One region of the Globicatella sanguinis genome, then DNA from elsewhere that is predicted to be linked to it. Evidence: predicted binding sites of a transcription regulator. Region 1 holds the regulator's gene; the other holds the start of a gene.
What was found. The regulator Rex, encoded in region 1, represses fermentation and respiration genes when NADH is low (regulators of the CRP and FNR family bind a similar motif). The targets are predictions, from matches to a motif close to TTGTGAANTANTTCACAA.

Region 1 (10,011 bases):
GTTTTGGTTGTGTAAAGATTTCTAATATACTGCCTTCTTCTAGGACATGCCCATTTTCCATTACTGCCACTCGATCACATAAATCCTTCACAACTGCCATTTCGTGGGTAATCACAACCATCGTGATATTCAATTTTTGGTTCAACTCTTTTAACAGTTTTAAAATCGAGCTGGTAGTTTTTGGATCCAAGGCACTGGTTGCTTCATCACAAAGTAAGACATCCGGATCATTGGCTAAAGCTCTAGCGATTGCCACTCGTTGTTTTTGTCCACCTGATAATTGACTTGGATAGCTATCGGACTTTTCTTTCAGTCCAACTAAATTTAATAATTCAGCCACTTTATGAGCGACTTCTTTTTTCGAAAGGCCACTGCCTTTTAAAGGAAATGCAACATTATCAAAAATCGTTCTTGAATTCATTAAATTAAAGTGTTGAAATATCATGCCGATTTTTTTGCGTGCAGTTCTTAATTCTGCGGGTGCTAATTCAATTAAGTTTTGTCCATTAACAATTACTGACCCATGTGTTGGTCTTTGTAATAAATTAATCGTTCTAACTAAAGTGCTTTTTCCCGCTCCACTATAGCCGACTATTCCAAATATTTCGCCGCGATTAATTGATAAATTGACATCTTTTACTGCAGTTACGACATTATCTTTTTGTTTAAAGACAACATCAATGTCTTTTAATTCAATCATTATTATCCCTCCAATATAAAAAACTCTCATCCTATCATAAATAAAGGACGAGAGTTATCATTTCGTGGTACCACCTTTTTTTGTTAAATTATTGCTAATTTAACCTCATACAGTACAGTCAAACATGTATTAACGATACTGTGCCATTTTAACGGTTGGATCCGTCCACTCTTATTGCGTAGCATTCAGAGTGACCGCTCAGTGGCCATTTTCAAATTAAGTTCATTTACTTACTTTCACCAAATGTAAGCTCTCTAGGAAATGTCCATTAATTTTACTTTCCACATCAATGCGTTTATTTATATTATGTAGCTATCATACAAGATAATTTTTTCTTTGTCAACAATTATTAATTAATTTCTCATTTTTCTCATTTTTTGTTTAATTAACTGTTATATCGCGGTTTTATATGCTACAATTTAAGAAATAACAATAGAAAGTTGGGATAACGGTGAAATTTAATCAACAACTTAATCATTTACAACCAAGCCCTATTCGTTCTTTCAACGAAGAAATTTCAAAAATAGAAGGCTTAATTCCATTAACAATTGGTGAACCTGATTTTAATACCCCTGTTTTTATTAAAGAAGCGGCGATTCAATCGATAAAGGATGATCTAAACGGCTACTCTCATTCACGTGGTATGATTGAATTACGTCAAGCCATTGCACGCTATGTCTTACGTAAATATGATTTATCTTACTCGCCTGATACAGAAATCATTGTTACGTCAGGACCTACGCAAGCTTTATTCGCTAGTTTCTTAACGATTTTAAATCCCGGCGATAAAGTGCTAATAGCGTCACCCAATTATGTTATCTATAACACTCAAGTGAGTTTGGCACATGGTGAAATGGTCATGGTTGATACTAGTGATACAAACTTTATCTTTACACCAGAGAAGTTAGAAGCAGCCATCATCGATAATCCTGGCACAACAGCTATTTTACTAAACCATCCTGCTAATCCAACCGGTGGTACCTATACTGAACAGCAACTTCGTGCATTGGTACCGATTATAGAAAAATATGATTTATGGGTAGTTTCTGATGAAATTTATGGGGAATTATCTTATGATCATCCTCATTATTCAATGGCTAAATTATTAAGAGAGCGTACAATTCTTATTAATGGTTTATCAAAATCGCATGCGATGACAGGCTGGCGCAGTGGTTTTCTAGCAGCACCGGTTGAAGTAGCCAACCAGTTATTTAAAGTTCATCAGGCAATGGTCAATACTCCTAATACGCAAATGCAATACGCTAGTATTGTCGCATATGACAACGGAGACGATGCTAGCGAAGAAATGCGCGCCATTTATAAAGAACGCCGTGATTTCTTAATGAAAGCTTTTAAAGAAATAAATATTGAAACTTTAAACCCTCAAGGTGCTTTCTACTTATTTGTTAAAGTTCCTGATTGGTACCAAGGCAATGATCGTGATTTCTGTTTAGATTTAGCACATCAAGCCAAAGTAGGCGTTGTACCAGGTTCAGGTTTTGGACCAGCCGGTAAAGATCACTTCCGAGTCAGCTATGCCGCTAGTCTTGAGACTTTAAAAGAGGCAATGAAACGTATTACTGCTTTTGTAAAAGAGCATCAACCTTCGTAATAATCGCTATCCTTTAATATAAATGTAATAACCTCAAATGTAACGGTATCAACCAGTGGACATTTGAGGTTTTTTGATGCTGATCTTGATTTTGTTGCTACTTAATTCGTTTAAAAAATTGAATTTAGATAAATGTTTTAAGTTCAAATAGCGTATCTATCAGTAGGAGGTTGTAAAATGACAGTACTACTCTTTATAATTGGGACTTGTCTGGCTTCATTTTTTACCTGTATAGCCAGTGAACAAACTATCAACTTTACACGTCGTTCTCATTGTGATAACTGCCATCACGCATTAGAAGCAATCGATCTGATGCCCTTGGTATCATTTTTAATATTAAAAGGAACCTGTCGTCATTGTCACGCGAGCTTAAATCGTAATTATTTTTTTCTTGAATTACTGGGTGGTTGCTTTGGTCTTTCTCTTTATTATTTACAATTCAATAACCTTTACGAAGGTTATCTATTATCACTCATTATTTGTTGGTTACTTTTATTAAGCATTGAGGATTATTTTCATTTACAAGTCAATTGGTGGGGATTATTCATCTTAGTCGTTCTTTGTCTGTTTAATAGACAGTCACTGTGGGTTGCAGTCGTTATATGGTTATTATTGGAAACAATCATTTATTATCGCCCTACGTCTTTTGGAGGAGCAGATGCCAAAATAATCGGCTTATTAGCTTGCACTTTAGAAGAAATGACCATCCCTTATTTCATCTTAGGCGCAGCCTTGTTCGGCCTTCTTTATTCCATATTACAATATCACCACATCAAACGCTGGAATGCCATTCCTTTTATCCCTAGCATCGCAATCAGTTATCTATTTTGTTTACTCTTATAAAAAAGGGCTCTATACTTTTTGGTGTAAGTGGGAGTGGGCAAAATTTTTTTAAATTTTGTTCAGGCATATCCATTTATTTCAAAGCGCAGTGGTTGAGTGGTATCAAATGGCGTCTTAAGATAGCTGAGTATAATCTTGGAAAATTCAATCTCGTTATTGTGCGTTAATTAAAAGCGCAGTGGTTGAGTGGCCTCAACTGTGCGGGGGTAGGCCGACGAAGCGAAAATCAACTGATTTTCACTTCTTGCCCACTCCCATTCACACCATTTGACAAAGAGCAAAAAAAGTAGGTAGGAAGTAGAAAATCTCAAAATTTTCCCTTCGGCTACCTACTCAACTATTATTTACCAAGTTAAAATGAGAAATTATATGGAACATCCATATAGTCATCATCATCATTTTCAATGTTACTATCGATGAAATATAATAGCGTTTGAAGTTCTGTCGTTAAGTCAACATTTTGAATTCTGACCGATTTCGGCACATCAAATCGAAGTGGCGTAAAATTCATAATTCCTTTAATGCCTACATTAACGAGACGTTCCACTACTTTTGGTGCTACTTCCTGAGGAACAGTTAAAATGACCACTTCAATTGCTTGGGCTTCGATTTGTTCTTCTAATTCATCCATGGAATAAACTGGAACTCCAGATAATATTTTTCCAATTAAGTCTTGATTAACGTCAAATGCTGCCCCAATACGCACATTATTATTTTTTCTAAAATTATAATTTAATAAAGCATTACCTAAATGGCCAACACCAATCAAACCGATTGAAGTTAAGCGATCTTGATTCAATGCCTTACTAAAGAAATCTAATAAATAATCTACATCATAGCCATAGCCACGTTTTCCTAATGCCCCAAAATAAGAAAAATCGCGTCGAATGGTTGCACTATCAACTCTCACGGCTTCACTTAATTCAGTTGATGAAATTCTCTTTTTCCCTGCATTATGTAAAAATCGTAAATAGCGATGGTAGATTGGTAATCGCTTGGCAGTCGCTTTTGGTATATCCTTGTGCATAATTTCCCCTACCTTTTCACTAATCTAATGTTATAAACTATTATAACTATCAAGATTATAGCAAAACTTCACAAAGATAGCTAGTGACTTTTACTTATTTGTATATAAAATCACAATTACTTTCGTAAAAGGATTCATTATCTTATAAGATGATTATGGAAGCTATCGTAAGAGTGTTATGAGGTCAGGCAGAAACTTTAAAAATTATATTTGGTTTCTGCTAATTCTTTTAGAGCGTAAAGTCAGTGGCCTCAACTTGACTCTTCAATAGACAGAGCATCGAGGCTGGGCAAAACTTTTTAAATTCTGTTCAGGCATATCTATTTATTTCAAAGCGCAGTGGTCGAGTGGCCTCAACTATGCGGGGGGGAACAGATGAATCGAATACCAATTAAAATTCAACTTCTTACCCGCTCTCATAAGAAAAAAACTGAGTAGAAGTTACTAAATTTCTACTCAGTATTATTGCTATTCTCCAATTAATTCTTGAATCGCTGTTTCTAATTTTTCTGCTTTTTCTTCTACTTCAACTTTAGATTGACCGGTTGTTCCTAAATATAATTTAATTTTAGGCTCTGTACCACTTGGTCTAAAGGCAACCCAACTGCCATCTGCTAAAGTATATTTTAAAGCATCAGATGATGGGTACGCTAATTGACGTTCTTTACCATCGCTTAACTTTAATGTTCCAGCTAAATAATCAGCCGTTTTTTCAACTGCGAGTCCACCCATTTCTGAGATACCTTCTTGACGAATATTCGCCATTAATTCTTTCATTTTTGCTTGACCAGATAACCCTGGGAAAGACAGTGAAATCGTCTTTTCATAGAAATGACCATATTTTTCATACATTTGGTTAATCGCATCTGCTAAAGTGCGACTTTCTTTCTTATGATAAGCTGTTAATTCAGCTAACACTACTAATGCTTGAATCGCGTCCTTATCACGTACAAATGGCTTGATTAAGTAACCGTAACTTTCTTCAAACCCCATTAAGAATGTATGTTCACCTGTTTCTTCGTATTGTTGAATTTTTTCTGCAATGAACTTAAATCCAGTTAATACTTCTACCATCGTTAGGCCATAACTTTCCATAATGGCATCCGCTAAATTAGTCGAAACAATTGATTTAACAGCTGCACCATTTTCAGGTAGTGCTCCTTTATGCTGTAAGGCGTTTAAAATATAGTCTAACATCAATGAAGCAATTTGGTTCCCGGTAATTAATTGATAGGTTCCATCCGCCGTTTTTACTTTTGCTCCTAAGCGATCTGCATCTGGGTCTGTCGCTAAAATAATATCAGCATCCACTTTAACCGCCAATTCTTCGGCTAAATCGAAAGCGGCATCAGATTCTGGGTTAGGTGATGCAACAGTTGAGAAATCGCCATCTGGTTTTGCTTGTGCTTCTACCACCTTAATATCTTTGAAACCGGCTTGTTCTAAAGCTTTCATCCCTAAATATAAACCTGTTCCATGTAATGGTGTATAAACAATATTGACTTGGTCAGCCATTTCATTGACTAATTCTTGATTAATGGTCACAGCTTTCATTTCTTCTAAATAAGCTTGATCCACAAGATCGCCAATAATCTCAATAATTCCTGAACCTAACAATTCAGTTTTATTACCGACTTCAACCGTTAATGGATTCTCAATCGCACGTACATATTTCGTTAAATTGTCTGCATCTTCTGGTGGCATTTGTCCACCATCCGCGCCATATACCTTATAACCATTATACTCTGCTGGGTTATGACTGGCTGTAATCATGATACCAGCGAAGGCATTTAAATGTCTCACAGCAAATGAAAGAACCGGTGTCGGTCTTAAACTTTCATACACATAACTCTTAATCCCTTGTTTCCCTAAAACAAGAGCGGCTTCCATTGCAAATTCTGGAGAAAAATGTCGTGAATCATAAGCGATAGCGACACCACGTTTTTTTGCTTCCTCACCATTTTCAATGATTAATTGCGCTAATCCTGCTGTCGCTTGACGAACTGTGTAAAGGTTCATACGGTTAGGTCCTGCACCTAATACACCACGCATACCAGCCGTTCCAAAACTTAAACTAGTTGAGAATGCATCTTCAAAAGTTGCTTCATCCATACTTTCGATTTCTGATCGAAGTGCTTCATCTAAACCATCAAAATTTTTCCACGTTTCCAACGTATTATGCCATGACATACGTTATCACTCCTCTCGTTTCGCTTTCAGTATACCATGATTTTCAAAAAACTACTATAAAAATTTATAATAGTGCTTTTTAGACTTCTGTTCCTCCAGTAATTTTGAGGTCATGCTGATTTTTAATAATCGTTGCTAAAGTGATTTCAATCGCTTTTACTATCTGCTCCAATGACATCGAAGGCTGATTGGGTTGGTCTACGACTTGACTAGGTAAATATGGAATATGCATAAATCCACCAATAACATTCGCTTTTTGAGCCGCTAATGTATCTAATAAGTAATACATTAAATGATTGCAGACAAAGGTCCCTGCTGAATTAGAAACAATAGCTGGAATTTGATGTTGTTTTAGCGCTTGAACGACACGCTTGATGGGTAATGTGCTAAAGTAAGCAGGTGAGCCTTGGGGATTAATCACTTCATCAATCGGTTGGTTGCCTTCATTATCCGGTATGCGGGCATCATCCATGTTAATGGCGACTCTTTCTAAAGAAATTGCTGAACGTCCTCCGGCTTGTCCTACTAAGAGCACCGCGTCCGGTTGTTCTTTCAGCAAATAATCTTGTAATAAGCGACCACTTTTATGAAATACGGTTGGTATTTCATATGTTACAATTTGAGTATCATTAATCAACATTGGCAATCGTTTAATCGCCTCTAGTGCTGGATTAATCTGTTCGCCACCAAATGGATCAAACCCTGTTACCAGTATTTTCTTCATCATACTTTCTCTCCTTAACAAAGAAAAAAGTGTCGTAATGATTAAAATAGAAAATGAAAATCTTAGTTTCCACTGCTATTGTTAATCATTGCAACACTCCTTCTTATCGTATTATTTGCTTAATCTTTTAAACTCATTAAGTATTGATAAGCCATGTGTCCAGCTTGACTACCATCGCCAACGGCAGTCGCAATTTGGCGTAAGTTAGTGTGACGTACATCGCCAACAGCGAACAAACCTGGTACGCTTGTTTCCATTTGATTATTGGTCACAATCCATCCCTCTTCATTAGTAACATTCAATTCTTTTACAGTATCAGAGTTTGGTATTAATCCAACATACACAAACACACCATCGGCTTCAATTGTACTGGTTTCATCGGTCTTTACATTGCGGACTTTTACACCTTCGACATTATTTTCACCGATAATTTCTTCAACTACAGTGTCCCAAACGAAATTCACTTTTTCATTCGCAAAGGCTCTATTTTGCAATACTTTTTGCGCACGCAACTCATCTCGACGATGAATAATCGTTACTTTGTCAGCAAACTGTGTTAAATAAGTTCCCTCTTCAACAGCAGAATCACCGCCTCCTACGACGATAACATGACGATTTCTAAAGAAGAAGCCATCACAGACCGCGCAATAAGAAACACCTTTACCCGCTAACAGTTCTTCACCTGGCACACCAAGTTTTCGATGATTAGCTCCCGTCGCAACAATAACGACTGGCGCTTGATAGATTGTTTTGCTGGTGTGGATCTTTTTAGTTAAGGCATCGATTTCTATTTTTTCCACATCGCCATAAATATGCTCTGCCCCGAAAGCCATAGCACTTTCAAAAATATGGTTCGCCAATTCAGGTCCACTAATTAATTTAAATCCAGGATAGTTTTCAACATCGGCAGTATTGTTTATCTCGCCACCTGGCATCCCTTTTTCAATAATAATCGTTTCTAAATTTGCTCTTGAAGCATACAATGCGGCCGTTAGTCCTCCTGGACCAGCTCCGACAATGATGACATCGGCCTGAACAATCTCTTTATCTACAGTTGTCATTCATTTCACACTTTCTATTTTGATTTCTTATCCATCTTACCACGAGTATTCACTTTTGAATATTTTTTTGCTTGATTGCAAACTGACTAAAAAGAGTAGGCTAGACGTAGAAAATTCAAGGAATTTCACTTCGCTAGCCCACCCCGTATAATTTCGCCATAAAAAACTATTTTATAATCTTCACTTTGATATGCAGCGAATTGCAATCCAGTTAGAATAGAATTCTCTCGAATTGCTACGCGTTTTCCGCTCAACCTTTTGTTTGTATTTTCACAGCATTTGATTCAATCATAAGGTCCAAACCTGAACCAGATGGTAATCAACTCACTTAATCTTGACTGATTGCTTCTTGTTTACCTTCGCGCAACATTAATCCTTCAACTGCCTCGCGTACTGGAACTCCTTGATACAAGGCTGAATAAATAGCATTGGTAATGGGCATTTCCACTTGCTCTTCTTTAGCTAAATCATAGGCCACCGCTGTCGTCGTGATACCCTCTACTACCATATCAATTTCTTGAGCAACCTCTTCTTTAGTCAGACCTTGAGCTAATAAGTTTCCTGCTTGCCAGTTACGGGAATAAGGACTCGTACAAGTGACCACTAAATCGCCTACACCACTTAGTCCTAAAAATGTCAATGGATCCGCCCCTAATTTGACCCCTAAACGGGTAATCTCAGCTAACCCACGAGTCACCAGCCCCGCTTTGGCATTATCGCCATAACCTAAGCCCACTAAAATCCCTGCTCCTAAGGCAATGATATTTTTTAACGCTGCTCCTAGTTCAACACCCAATACATCTTGATTCGTATACACTCTAAAATACTGATTCATAAAGAGTGCTTGGACTTTTTGTGCCACCTTAAGATTCTCGCTAGCAGCCGTAACCGTTGTTAAATCTCGGCGCGCGACTTCTTCAGCATGACTCGGTCCAGAAAGCACCACTGGTTCTGGATAACCTTGCGCTTTTAACACTTCTTCAATGACTTGAGTCATTCGTAAATGCGTGTGAGGTTCCAATCCTTTAGTAGCGTGAATGATTAGCGGTTTAGTGGATTGATCTTGAAGAACTGCTTCGATTCGTTGAACGATTTCTCTCATTGCATGTGTTGGAATCACAATCAAAATAGCTTCAGCACGTTGGACAGCAGCTTCAAAATCATCAGTCGCTACTAATGTCGTTGGTAAATGAGTCTTTTTTAAATAACGACTATTAGTATGATCTTGTTTAATTTCCTCAACGACACGTAAATCTCGTCCCCAAATTAATACTTCATGATTGTTTTCCGCCAGTACTTTAGCTAAAGCCGTTCCCCAAGAACCCGTTCCTAAAACTGTTACTTTCACGATAAAAACCTCCTAATATCGGTTGTCAGTATAATCCGATACCAACAAATCTTTTCTTCGCCATAAAATAAAGACAATCGATAAGATGACAAACACTCCCGCTAACCATTGAGAAACACGCAATGGTCCTAAATAGAGACTATCTGTACGCATCCCTTCTATTACCATTCGACCAAGACCATACCACAATAAATAGCCTGCTGCGACTTCGCCATCTTTTAAAAATCCTGGAATTCGTCTCAAAATAATTAAAATGATAAATCCGAGAAAATTCCATACCGATTCATATAAAAAGGTTGGATGATGGTACGCGCCGTTAATATGCATTTGTTCAATTAACCATTCGGGTAATCTTAATTTCTCTAAAAAATCACGAGAAACTTCATAGCCGTAAGCTTCTTGGTTCATAAAGTTTCCCCAACGACCAATGACTTGCGACAATAATACACCAGGAGCGGCAACGTCTAGCGTAGTAATGAATGGCAATTGATATTTCTTCGTTAGCC
Region 2 (10,011 bases), 580 kb from region 1:
TTATTTAGTTCTTGATTGTTGACCTCATACGGTTCGTTTTCTGCATAATAAAGGATATTAAAGTTTTCGGTATCGGAAACTTTTGTAGTAGCGGCAGAAAGATAGACAGGGGATTCTGCGGTTAATACTTTTGTTGGTAAGGCCTCATTTTCAAAATAACTTTGTAATTCTTCGACGACTTTCATAGCGTGTTCTTGGGGCGATGTTTCTTGCGCAGTTACAACTGATTGACTAAAAATTCCATTCGACAGCGGCAAAACGGGCGAAAATAAAACAATACTAAATGCTAAATACTTTCTAAATTTTCGCATTTTTATCATCTCCTTACTTTTAGCATATGAAAAATGACAATTAATTCAAATCATAACACTCAATTTAAGGAAATTCTTATAAAATAATAGAGATGTGTTTAGACTAATTCAATTTGAAAGTAAATATTACTGAATAAGCGTAAAAGGGAGTGGGCAAGAAGTAGAAAATTGAATAATTTTCGCTTCGTCTGTCCACCCCCGCACAGTTGGGAGTAGACCAGAAGTAGAAAATCGAATAATTTTCGCTTCGTTGGCCTACCCCCGCACAGTTGAGTAGGCCTCAGACAAGTCGTTAAGACGCAGTTTGAGGCCACTCAACCACTGCGCTTTTAAATATCGAGCAATAACTAGATTGAATTTTTTATGCTTATACCTTACTCATTAAGACGCCGTTTGAGACCACTCAACCACTGCGCTTTTAATTAATTACCAATAAATCGATGGAATTTATCTGCTTTATTCCCAGCATCTAAATCTCAAACGACAATCAGACGTTTTAACTGACACATCATAACGAACTGTGTATCCATCTGCTTAATGCTCAAAGCCACTCATACGATTTTATCTTTCAAATCGTATGAATTATTCGCTATGTGTATTTCGCAATTTATAATTGAGCCATTTCGCAATTTAAGATTGAGCCACTTTGCAATTTAGGCTCTATACTTTTTGGTGTGGATTTATAGAAATGACTCTGTTCATTCACACCTTTTTAAATCAATACAAAAAGTCATGGAATTCCATTATAATCTAATTAGCGACAAAACTATTAGAAAAGAGGAACTCACATGACCTATTCAGATGATATCAGAAAAGTACTCGAAATAACAGACCCTAATATCACTTTTATTGAAGGATGTTTGGATCAAGATCCCATCACATTGAACGGTGTCCTTTACCAGACTGTATCTGCCAAGCTTTCTTATGACCCAGTGGCTTGCCCCTGCTGTCATCAAAAAAATATTAATAACTCTATTTTGAAGCATGGCTTTAAGCAAGTAAAAGTAAAATATGCTTGTTCTCTTGCCTGTCCTAAATTAATTCTACTAAAAAAACAACGTTTTATTTGTAAAGCGTGTAAGAAAACCTTTATGGCACAAACGAACTTAGTAGAGCCAAATTGTCAGATTTCTAACTTACAAAAACAACTCGTAAAAGAACAATTGAGACTCGTACAATCTGCTTCACTGATTGCTAAAAATACCTATGTATCAATTAGTACGGTCTTTAGAGTACTCGATTCCTTGGAAAAGCAGATGAAACCACAAACGAATACCCTGCCAACTACTTTATCATTTGACGAACTACGTACAACGAAATCATGTAAAGCAGAAATGTCCTTTATTTATGCCAATGCTTCTACTCACCAAATATTAGATTTATTAGATAGTCGTCAACAAGCCGATATTAAAAACCATTTTTTCCGTTTCCCATTGGACGCTCGACGTCAAGTTGAATGGATTACGATGGACATGAACCTTCCCTTCATTAGCATGATCAAGACACTGTTCCCATGTGCTAAAATTGTGATTGACCGGTTCCATATCATTCAATTACTCAATAGGGCCCTTAATAACCTAAGGATTCAAGTAATGAATCAATGTAAAAAGAAACCCTCGAAATGTGATTATAATAAGCTGAAAAAATTATGGAAATTACTTCTTAAAAACCGAGAAGATTTAGATTTTGAGAATTATCAAACCCATCGCCTGTTCGATGGATTAGTGACTGAAAAAATGATGGTAGAATATCTCCTTTCGCTTGATATAGGGCTAAGAAATGCCTATGAAAAAATAAATGATTTCAAATATGCCATTATGACACATGATGTCGAATTGTTTCATTATGAACTTCAAGAAATAAAAAAATATTCCTATCGTCAAGTGATTCGTACAGCGTTTAACACGATTACACGCTATCAAGAGTATATCACCAATGCTTTAACCGTCACGTTATCAAATGGTCACTTAGAAGCAACCAATAATATTATTAAAACAATCAAACGAACTGGCCACGGTTATACTAATTTTAGACGTTTAAGATTAAGAGCACGCTATATTTTGTTAAGTAAGAACTGCACAAACCAAGACTATCGCCCTTTATATTTTAGTCAAGAAAAAGAATCAAAGACAAAGAAAACCGCTTAATTAGAATAAAACGGCCTTCAACACAATTGTGTTGAACGACCAAAAATTCCGTGACCCACACCATTTGACAAAGAGCCGCAATTTAAAACTGAGCCAATTCGCAATTTAAAATTGAGCCATTGTCATCTTTGAATCATTTTCATATTCATATTTTATAAAGGCATTACTTAATTTATTAGACGCTCTAGAAAATGTATCAGCATTACGTTTCATAATTTAAGTTACAAAAAAGAAGACCAAGCACTTGGCTTGGTCTTCGCTGCTTAGGATTTATTAAACAAATTAGAATTGGTTGTGGATTACACGTTGTAAGATATCATTGATTTGATCTTGAGTTGCTTTGTTTAAGTATAAAGCATAACCTGATACACGTAATACAGCGTGTGGGTTTTCTTCAGGGTGTTGTAAGATATCAATTAATTTCTCACGGTTTAATACGTTAACGTTTAAGTGGTGTCCACCTTTTTTGAAGTAACCGTCTAACATAGTTGCTAAGTTAGATTTACGGTCAGCATCGTCACGTCCTAATGCTTTTGGATGGATAGCAAATGTATATGAGCTTCCGTCACGAGCATCTTCGAATGGAATTTTAGCAACTGATGATAAAGCAGCTAAAGCTCCTGATTTAACAGAGTTATATTGTGGGTTAGCACCTGGCGCAATTGGTGTCCATGGTTCACGGTAACCAACTACTTCAGGGTTAGAACCTGTAAATACATTACCTAATGCTTTACCATACACGATGTTAGAAGTGATGGTTAAGATTGAAGTGGTAATTTCAGCATTACGGTAAGTAGGTAATTTACGTAAACGTTCCATAAAGTCATGTAAGAATCCAGTTACTAATGAGTCAACACGGTCGTCATTGTTACCGAATGTAGGGAATTGTTCACCTTCAACAACATAATCAACTGGGAATCCATCTTCGTCACGAACAATACGTACTTTAGAGTATTTAACAGCTGATAACATATCCCCAACTAATGCTAAACCAGCAATACCTGTTGCAAAGTAGCGGTGTGGATGTGAATCTAATAACGCCATTTGAGTTGATTCATAAGCATAACGGTCATGTTGACGGTGGATAATGTTTAATGCACGAACATAAACTTTAGTGGTCCAGTCCATAACTTTATCTAATTTTTCCATTAACTCGTCATATTCTAAGTAGTCACCTTTAATTGGTTCTAAACCTTTAATAACAGTTTTACGAGTTTTTTCATCAACCCCACCTGATACAGCATATAATAAGGCTTTAGGTCCAGAGAAACGAGCTCCGAAGTATTGATGTTCTTTACCCATAACTGAAGGGGACACACAACATGCAATAGCAGCATCTGTTGAATGCATTACATTAGCCATTACTTCGTCGTTTTCATATTGGATAGCTGAAGTATCAATTGACACTTTTGCACAATATTCACGGTAAGCACGTGGTAATTTTTCGTTATAGAAAATCGTTAAGTTTGGTTCTGGTGATTCACCCATTGTATATAATGTGTGTAATGCACGGAATGATGTTTTGTTAACTAATGAACGGCCATCATTGTTCATACCAGCGATTGATAAGGTAACCCAAGTTGGCATACCTGAGAATACTTCGTTGAAGTCTGGTGTACGTGCGAAACGAATCATACGTAATTTCATTACGAAGTGGTCAACTAATTCTTGAGCTTCTTGTTCAGTAATCAAGCCAGCTTGTAAGTCACGTTCGATATAAATATCGAAGAATGCGTCCATACGACCTAAAGAAGTAGCAGCACCGTTAGTTTGTTTTGCACCAGCTAAGAAGGCTAAGTAAGTCCATTGAATAGCTTCTTGAGCTGTTTTTGCAGGTTGACGTAAGTCAAATCCATACATGTCACCTAATTGAGCAATTTCTTCTAAAGCACGATATTGTTTAGAAATTTCTTCACGTAATTGCATTTCTTCTTCAGTATACATTTCGCGTTCCATAGCAACCCAGTCACTGTATTTTTCTTTTTTCAAGAAGTCAGTACCGTATAATGCCACACGACGGTAGTCACCGATGATACGTCCACGTCCATAAGCATCTGGAAGACCAGTGATGATTTTGTTTGAACGAGCAGCACGGATGTCAGCATCATAAACGTCGAATACACCTTGGTTATGTGTTTGGATCCATTCTGTAAATTGCATTTCAACTTCTGGATCTAATGAGTAGCCATAAGCTTCTAATGCTTGTTTCGCCATACGAACGCCACCGAATGGGTTTAAGCCTTGTTTTAATGGTTTATCAGTTTGTAAACCAACGATTTTTTCTAAGTCTTTGTCGATGTATGAAGCAGGGTATGCTAATACAGTTGAAACAATTTTTTCTTCCATATCGACTACGCCATGTTCAACTTCATAAGCTAATAAATCTTCGAAAGTCTTGTTTAATTTTTGAGTTGCTTCTGTTGCTTCAGCTAAGAAAGATTCGTCGCCAGTATATTCTGTGTAGTTATCTAAAATAAATTGACCAACGTCAGTATTCTCACGCCAAGCAGTCCCTTTAAAACCTTCCCATGCTTTTGTCATTGTTTCTGTCATTTCTTTTTCCTCCTGTTTTTTTGAAAATTGATTCACAATGTTTTTACACTTACATTGTATCGGAAAATAACACAGTCCGTCAAGGCCAAAACCGTCTTTAAACACTGATAATACAATAATTCTGTTTCAAAACGATGGAACAGTTACTATAAAAAGTTTTTATCTGTACCACTTTGATAGGGTTTTACAAATAATTTTCATTTATAAGTTTGTGAAGTTGGTTTTCTTTTTCACAATATATAAACAGTTTTCCTTTATTAATATCATTCTTTTATGAAAATAATTTATACTAAATTTGAGTAATCTTTGATAATTTCATAGCGACGTCGGTCTATCGTCTGGTTTTCACGATTAATACAGCTTGCTTTTATTTTTTTTCGAATAAAAAAAGAAAATAATTGCAATGGCAGAAAGGGTTGACACCGATTAAAAAAAGAAAATGCTCGTCTTTAACATTAAAGATGTGTAATAAAGGACAATTTGTTATAATGGAGAAGAGAAAATCAAGAAGGAGATTATTATGGCCCAACGAAAAATTGTCTTAATAGACGGAAGTAGTTTAGCATTTCGTGCATTCTATTCGATTTTAGATTTGGAACGCTTTAAAAATCGTTCAGGATTGCATACTAATGCTTTATATAGTTTTAATCGCATGTTAGATAATGTGTTACAACAATTTGAACCCACCCATGTATTAGTAGCGTTTGATAAAAGTGAGCGGACATTCCGTACTGAAAAATATGCAGAATACAAAGGTGGACGTCAAAAGACACCGAGTGAATTTAAAGAGCAAATGCCTTATTTTAGAGTTTTACTGGATGCTTATGGCATTAAACACTATGATGTCTTAGGTTATGAAGCAGATGATATTATTGGAACTTTATCCAATCAAGCAGATAAGGACGATCAAGTCGTGGTGATTTCAGGAGATAAAGACTTAATCCAATTAGCTAATGAGAATACGACAGTTTATGTTACACGCCGTGGGGTGAGTGATCTAGAACCGTATACCCCTGCCGTAATTCGTGAAAAGTATGATATTACCCCTGAACAAATTATCGATATGAAGGGCTTGATGGGCGATTCATCCGATAATTATCCTGGTATCACCCGTATTGGTGAAAAGACGGCACTAAAATTATTACATCAATTTGGAACGGTTGAAGCGATGTATGAACGTTTAGATGAGTTAAAACCTTCTAAAATGAAAGAAAACATTATTAACGATGAAGCAAATGCCCGCATGAGTAAAGACTTGGCGCGTATTTTATTAGAAGCACCGATTGACATTTCAGTGGACGATATTACGATGAATGAGAAAAATATCGACGCTTTAACAGAGTTTTATCGTCAAATGGAATTTAATAGCTTCCTATCAGCTTTAGGCAGTGAAGAAGTAATTAGCGATGCGTCAGAAGTGATGGAATCCGATTATGAAGTGATTTACTTAGAAGTGATTAAAGAAGAGCATTTACCTGATCAAACAGCGATTCACTTTGAAACGATTGAAGAAAACTATCATTTTGCAGATGTGGTCAAAGTCACTTGGTCAGATTTAGTATCCCATCAAGTCTTTGTCACGGAAGCAAAAACAGCTTTTGATTCAGCCTTGTTTAAAGAATGGTTAGCCAAGGAGTTAACTGAAAAAGTTTCCTATGATACCAAAAAAGATATGGTGATTGCAGCCCGTTTTGGAGCCTCTTTACAACATGTGACCTTTGATGTCTCGATTGCGACTTATTTAGCGGAACAAAGCCAAGACCAACATATTGAAGCCATTCAAAGCTTTTTAGGCTTACCGGTAACGGTGCAACTTGATGAAAGTATTTATGGCAAAGGTGCTAAATTAGCCGTCCCAGAAGACGCTGAAATTGTCAACCAACATGTAGCCAATAAAGTCGAAGCGTATGAACAAGTCAAAGACCCGCTTTTAGCAAAATTAGAAGCTGTAGCGGCTACCGAACTTTTCTTGACCATGGAAATGCCATTGGCTGTTGTCTTAGCGAAGATGGAAATTGAAGGGGTTAAAGTCGATGCGGCAGTCTTAGACGAGATGAATACTTTATTATTAGAACGCATGGCCGATATGGAAAAAGAAATCCATGAGTTAGCGGGCCGTGAATTTAATGTCAATTCACCCAAACAATTAGGTGAAATTTTATTTGATGAACTAGGCTTACCCGTGATTAAAAAGACTAAGACCGGTTACAGTACGGCAGCAGATGTGTTAGAAAAATTAAAATACCAGCATCCAATTGTCGAGAAGATTTTGGATTATCGCCAAATTGCGAAATTGCAAGGGACTTATTTAGCGGGCTTACCACGCTTTATTAAAGAAGACGGCAAAATCCATACGCGTTTTGTCCAAACACTGACCCAAACCGGTCGTTTAAGTAGTACCGATCCTAACTTACAAAACATTCCTATTCGCTTAGAAGAAGGGCGTAAAATCCGCAAAGCCTTCGTACCAAGTCATGAAGGATGGCAATTATTGGGAGCGGATTATTCACAAATTGAGTTACGCGTGTTAGCCCATATTTCAGAAGATGAGCACATGCGTCAAGCCTTTATCGATGATGAAGACATCCACTCAGCGACCGCTCGCCGTGTCTTTGGTTTACCAGAAGATGAACCGATTACCAGCAATCACCGTCGCCAAGCGAAAGCTGTTAACTTTGGAATTGTCTATGGTATTAGTGATTATGGTTTATCACAAAACTTAAACATCACGCGTAAAGAAGCGAAAACATTTATCGACACCTACTTTGATAAATATCCAGGGGTAGCCGAGTATATGAAAGAGATTGTCAAACAAGCCAAGGAAGATGGCTATGTTACGACCTTGTTTAACCGTCGTCGTTATTTACCGGATATACATTCTTCCAACTTTAATATCCGCTCATTTGCTGAAAGAACCGCGATGAACTCACCGATTCAAGGTTCGGCTGCTGATATTATAAAAATCGCAATGATTCGCCTAGATGAGGCCATCACGAAAGAAAACTTACAAGCCAAATTATTATTACAAGTGCACGATGAGTTAATTTTAGAAGCGCCAGCAGAAGAAATGGCACGACTAGCGGAGTTAGTGCCAGAAGTAATGGAAGGGGCTGTTGAATTAGCAGTGCCATTAAAAGTGGAAGCCAATCAAGGTGAAAACTGGTATGAATTAAAATAAAAGAGATGATGGACAAGACTGATTATGGGTCTTGTCTTTTATGGTTTATAGAAGAAAATAAGGCTTAAAGTATCATTACAATTTACACGATGAATCGGCCTCATCGTGATAATTAGCTGAATCAATGTAAAAGGCTATCTGTCTACGAAGCATAATTTCTACAAGGTAAATAGTGATTGCTACTAAATATTGAAATCAAATAGACCGTAACATCAAGGAAATGCAGGTGAAACATTGATAACAGTAATAACCTTTGATAGAATCAAATTATTATATGAGGGTACCGCTTAGCATAAATAAAGACTTTAATGAGCGGTTTTACTAAAGGAGTTTTAAGATGCCAGAATTACCAGAAGTCGAGAGTGTCCGTCAAGGGCTAATTCACTTGGTGCAAGGGAAAGTCATCCAGGACATTGTGATTGATTGGGATCGAATTATCGTGACCGAACAACCTTTATCAGACTGGATTGAGCATTTAAAAGGTCAACAAATCAATACGGTTGAAAGACGAGCAAAATTTTTAATTTTCCGCTTTGATGATTGGGCGATGATTTCACATTTACGTATGGAAGGGAAATACCATTTTTACCCAGCTGATGAAGTGCCGACTACTAAAGATAAGCATACTCATGTTCGTTTTCTTTTTAATGATGGTAGCCAACTACATTATCACGATGTAAGAAAATTTGGTCGCATGGAATTAGTCGCACCTGAAGCCGTACAAGATTATTTCTTAGCACGTAAATTAGGGCCAGAACCGAATGCGGAACAATTCCATTTGTCGACTTTTAAAACACAATTAAGTCAATTGAAAAAGCCAATCAAACCATTACTTTTAGATCAAAGAGTCGTGGCGGGGTTGGGTAATATTTATGCTGACGAAGTGCTCTTTGAAGCAAAAATCCATCCTACTAGACCAGCCAACAGCTTAACAGATCAAGAAGTGGCACAATTATATGATGCGATTTTAAACATTATGGCGGCAGCCATCAAAGCCGGTGGTTCAAGCGTGAGAACGTATTTAAACTCATTAGGAGAAGCCGGTACCTATCAAGAACAATTGCAAGTTTATGGACGACCTGAAGAACCGTGTCCACGCTGTGGTCAATTAATCAGTAAAATCCAATTTGCCGGCCGCGGGACACATTTTTGTAGCCATTGTCAGCCAGTAGCATGCATTAAAGAGGCTTAGAATTTAATCAGAGCCTTAACTAGAATGGAGGGGTTATAGAGGTGAAAAAAATTGGGATTACCGGTGGTATTGCGACCGGAAAATCAACTGTTTCGCATTACCTGCGACAAAAAGGCTACACGGTCGTTGATGCTGACGAAGCGGCACGAGCAGTAGTCGCACCGATGAGTCTTGGGATTGATAAAGTGATTGATGCTTTCGGCCACCAAATGGTCAAAAGTGACGGTCAATTAGACCGGGAATTATTAGGCAGTGTTATTTTTAAGGATGAAGCAAAACGCGACCAACTCAATCATTTGTTACATCCTTTGATTATGGATTGGATGGACCAACAAATCGCCAAAGCTGAAACAGAGATTGTCTTTGTGGATGTGCCATTGTTGTATGAAGTAGGTTATGACCAAAAAGTCGATCGAGTTTGGTTAGTTTATGTCAATCGTATGACCCAATTGCAACGCCTAATGGATCGCAATCACTTAACAGAGCAAGAAGCCAACCAACGGATTAATAGCCAATGGTCCTTAGAAGCTAAAAAGGAAAAAGCCGACGTCGTCATTAATAATGAAGGTGACTTAGACACTTTATACCGTCAAATAGATCAGTTATTAGAAGAATTATAATCAGGTAATG

Region 2: pflB (formate C-acetyltransferase) is a predicted target of Rex. The motif match lies at 5,032-5,049, and genes of this name have one in related genera.

Annotation. Positions count from the first base shown of each region.
Region 1 covers NZ_CP126962.1:1,486,943-1,496,953, reverse strand. Annotated here, with positions in the region: gene CYJ72_RS06510 (methionine ABC transporter ATP-binding protein) at 1-700, opposite strand, end outside; T-box leader at 741-999, opposite strand; gene CYJ72_RS06505 (aminotransferase class I/II-fold pyridoxal phosphate-dependent enzyme) at 1,152-2,312, shown strand; gene CYJ72_RS06500 (prepilin peptidase) at 2,490-3,155, shown strand; gene CYJ72_RS06495 (redox-sensing transcriptional repressor Rex) at 3,508-4,182, opposite strand; gene CYJ72_RS06490 (phospho-sugar mutase) at 4,651-6,372, opposite strand; gene pcp (pyroglutamyl-peptidase I) at 6,452-7,096, opposite strand; gene trxB (thioredoxin-disulfide reductase) at 7,216-8,157, opposite strand; gene CYJ72_RS06475 (NAD(P)H-dependent glycerol-3-phosphate dehydrogenase) at 8,486-9,505, opposite strand; gene lgt (prolipoprotein diacylglyceryl transferase) at 9,518-10,011, opposite strand, start outside.
Region 2 covers NZ_CP126962.1:2,070,790-2,080,800, forward strand. Annotated here, with positions in the region: gene CYJ72_RS09215 (hypothetical protein) at 1-311, opposite strand, end outside; gene CYJ72_RS09220 (ISL3 family transposase) at 1,100-2,458, shown strand; gene pflB (formate C-acetyltransferase) at 2,741-5,011, opposite strand; gene polA (DNA polymerase I) at 5,532-8,189, shown strand; gene mutM (DNA-formamidopyrimidine glycosylase) at 8,527-9,381, shown strand; gene coaE (dephospho-CoA kinase) at 9,423-10,001, shown strand.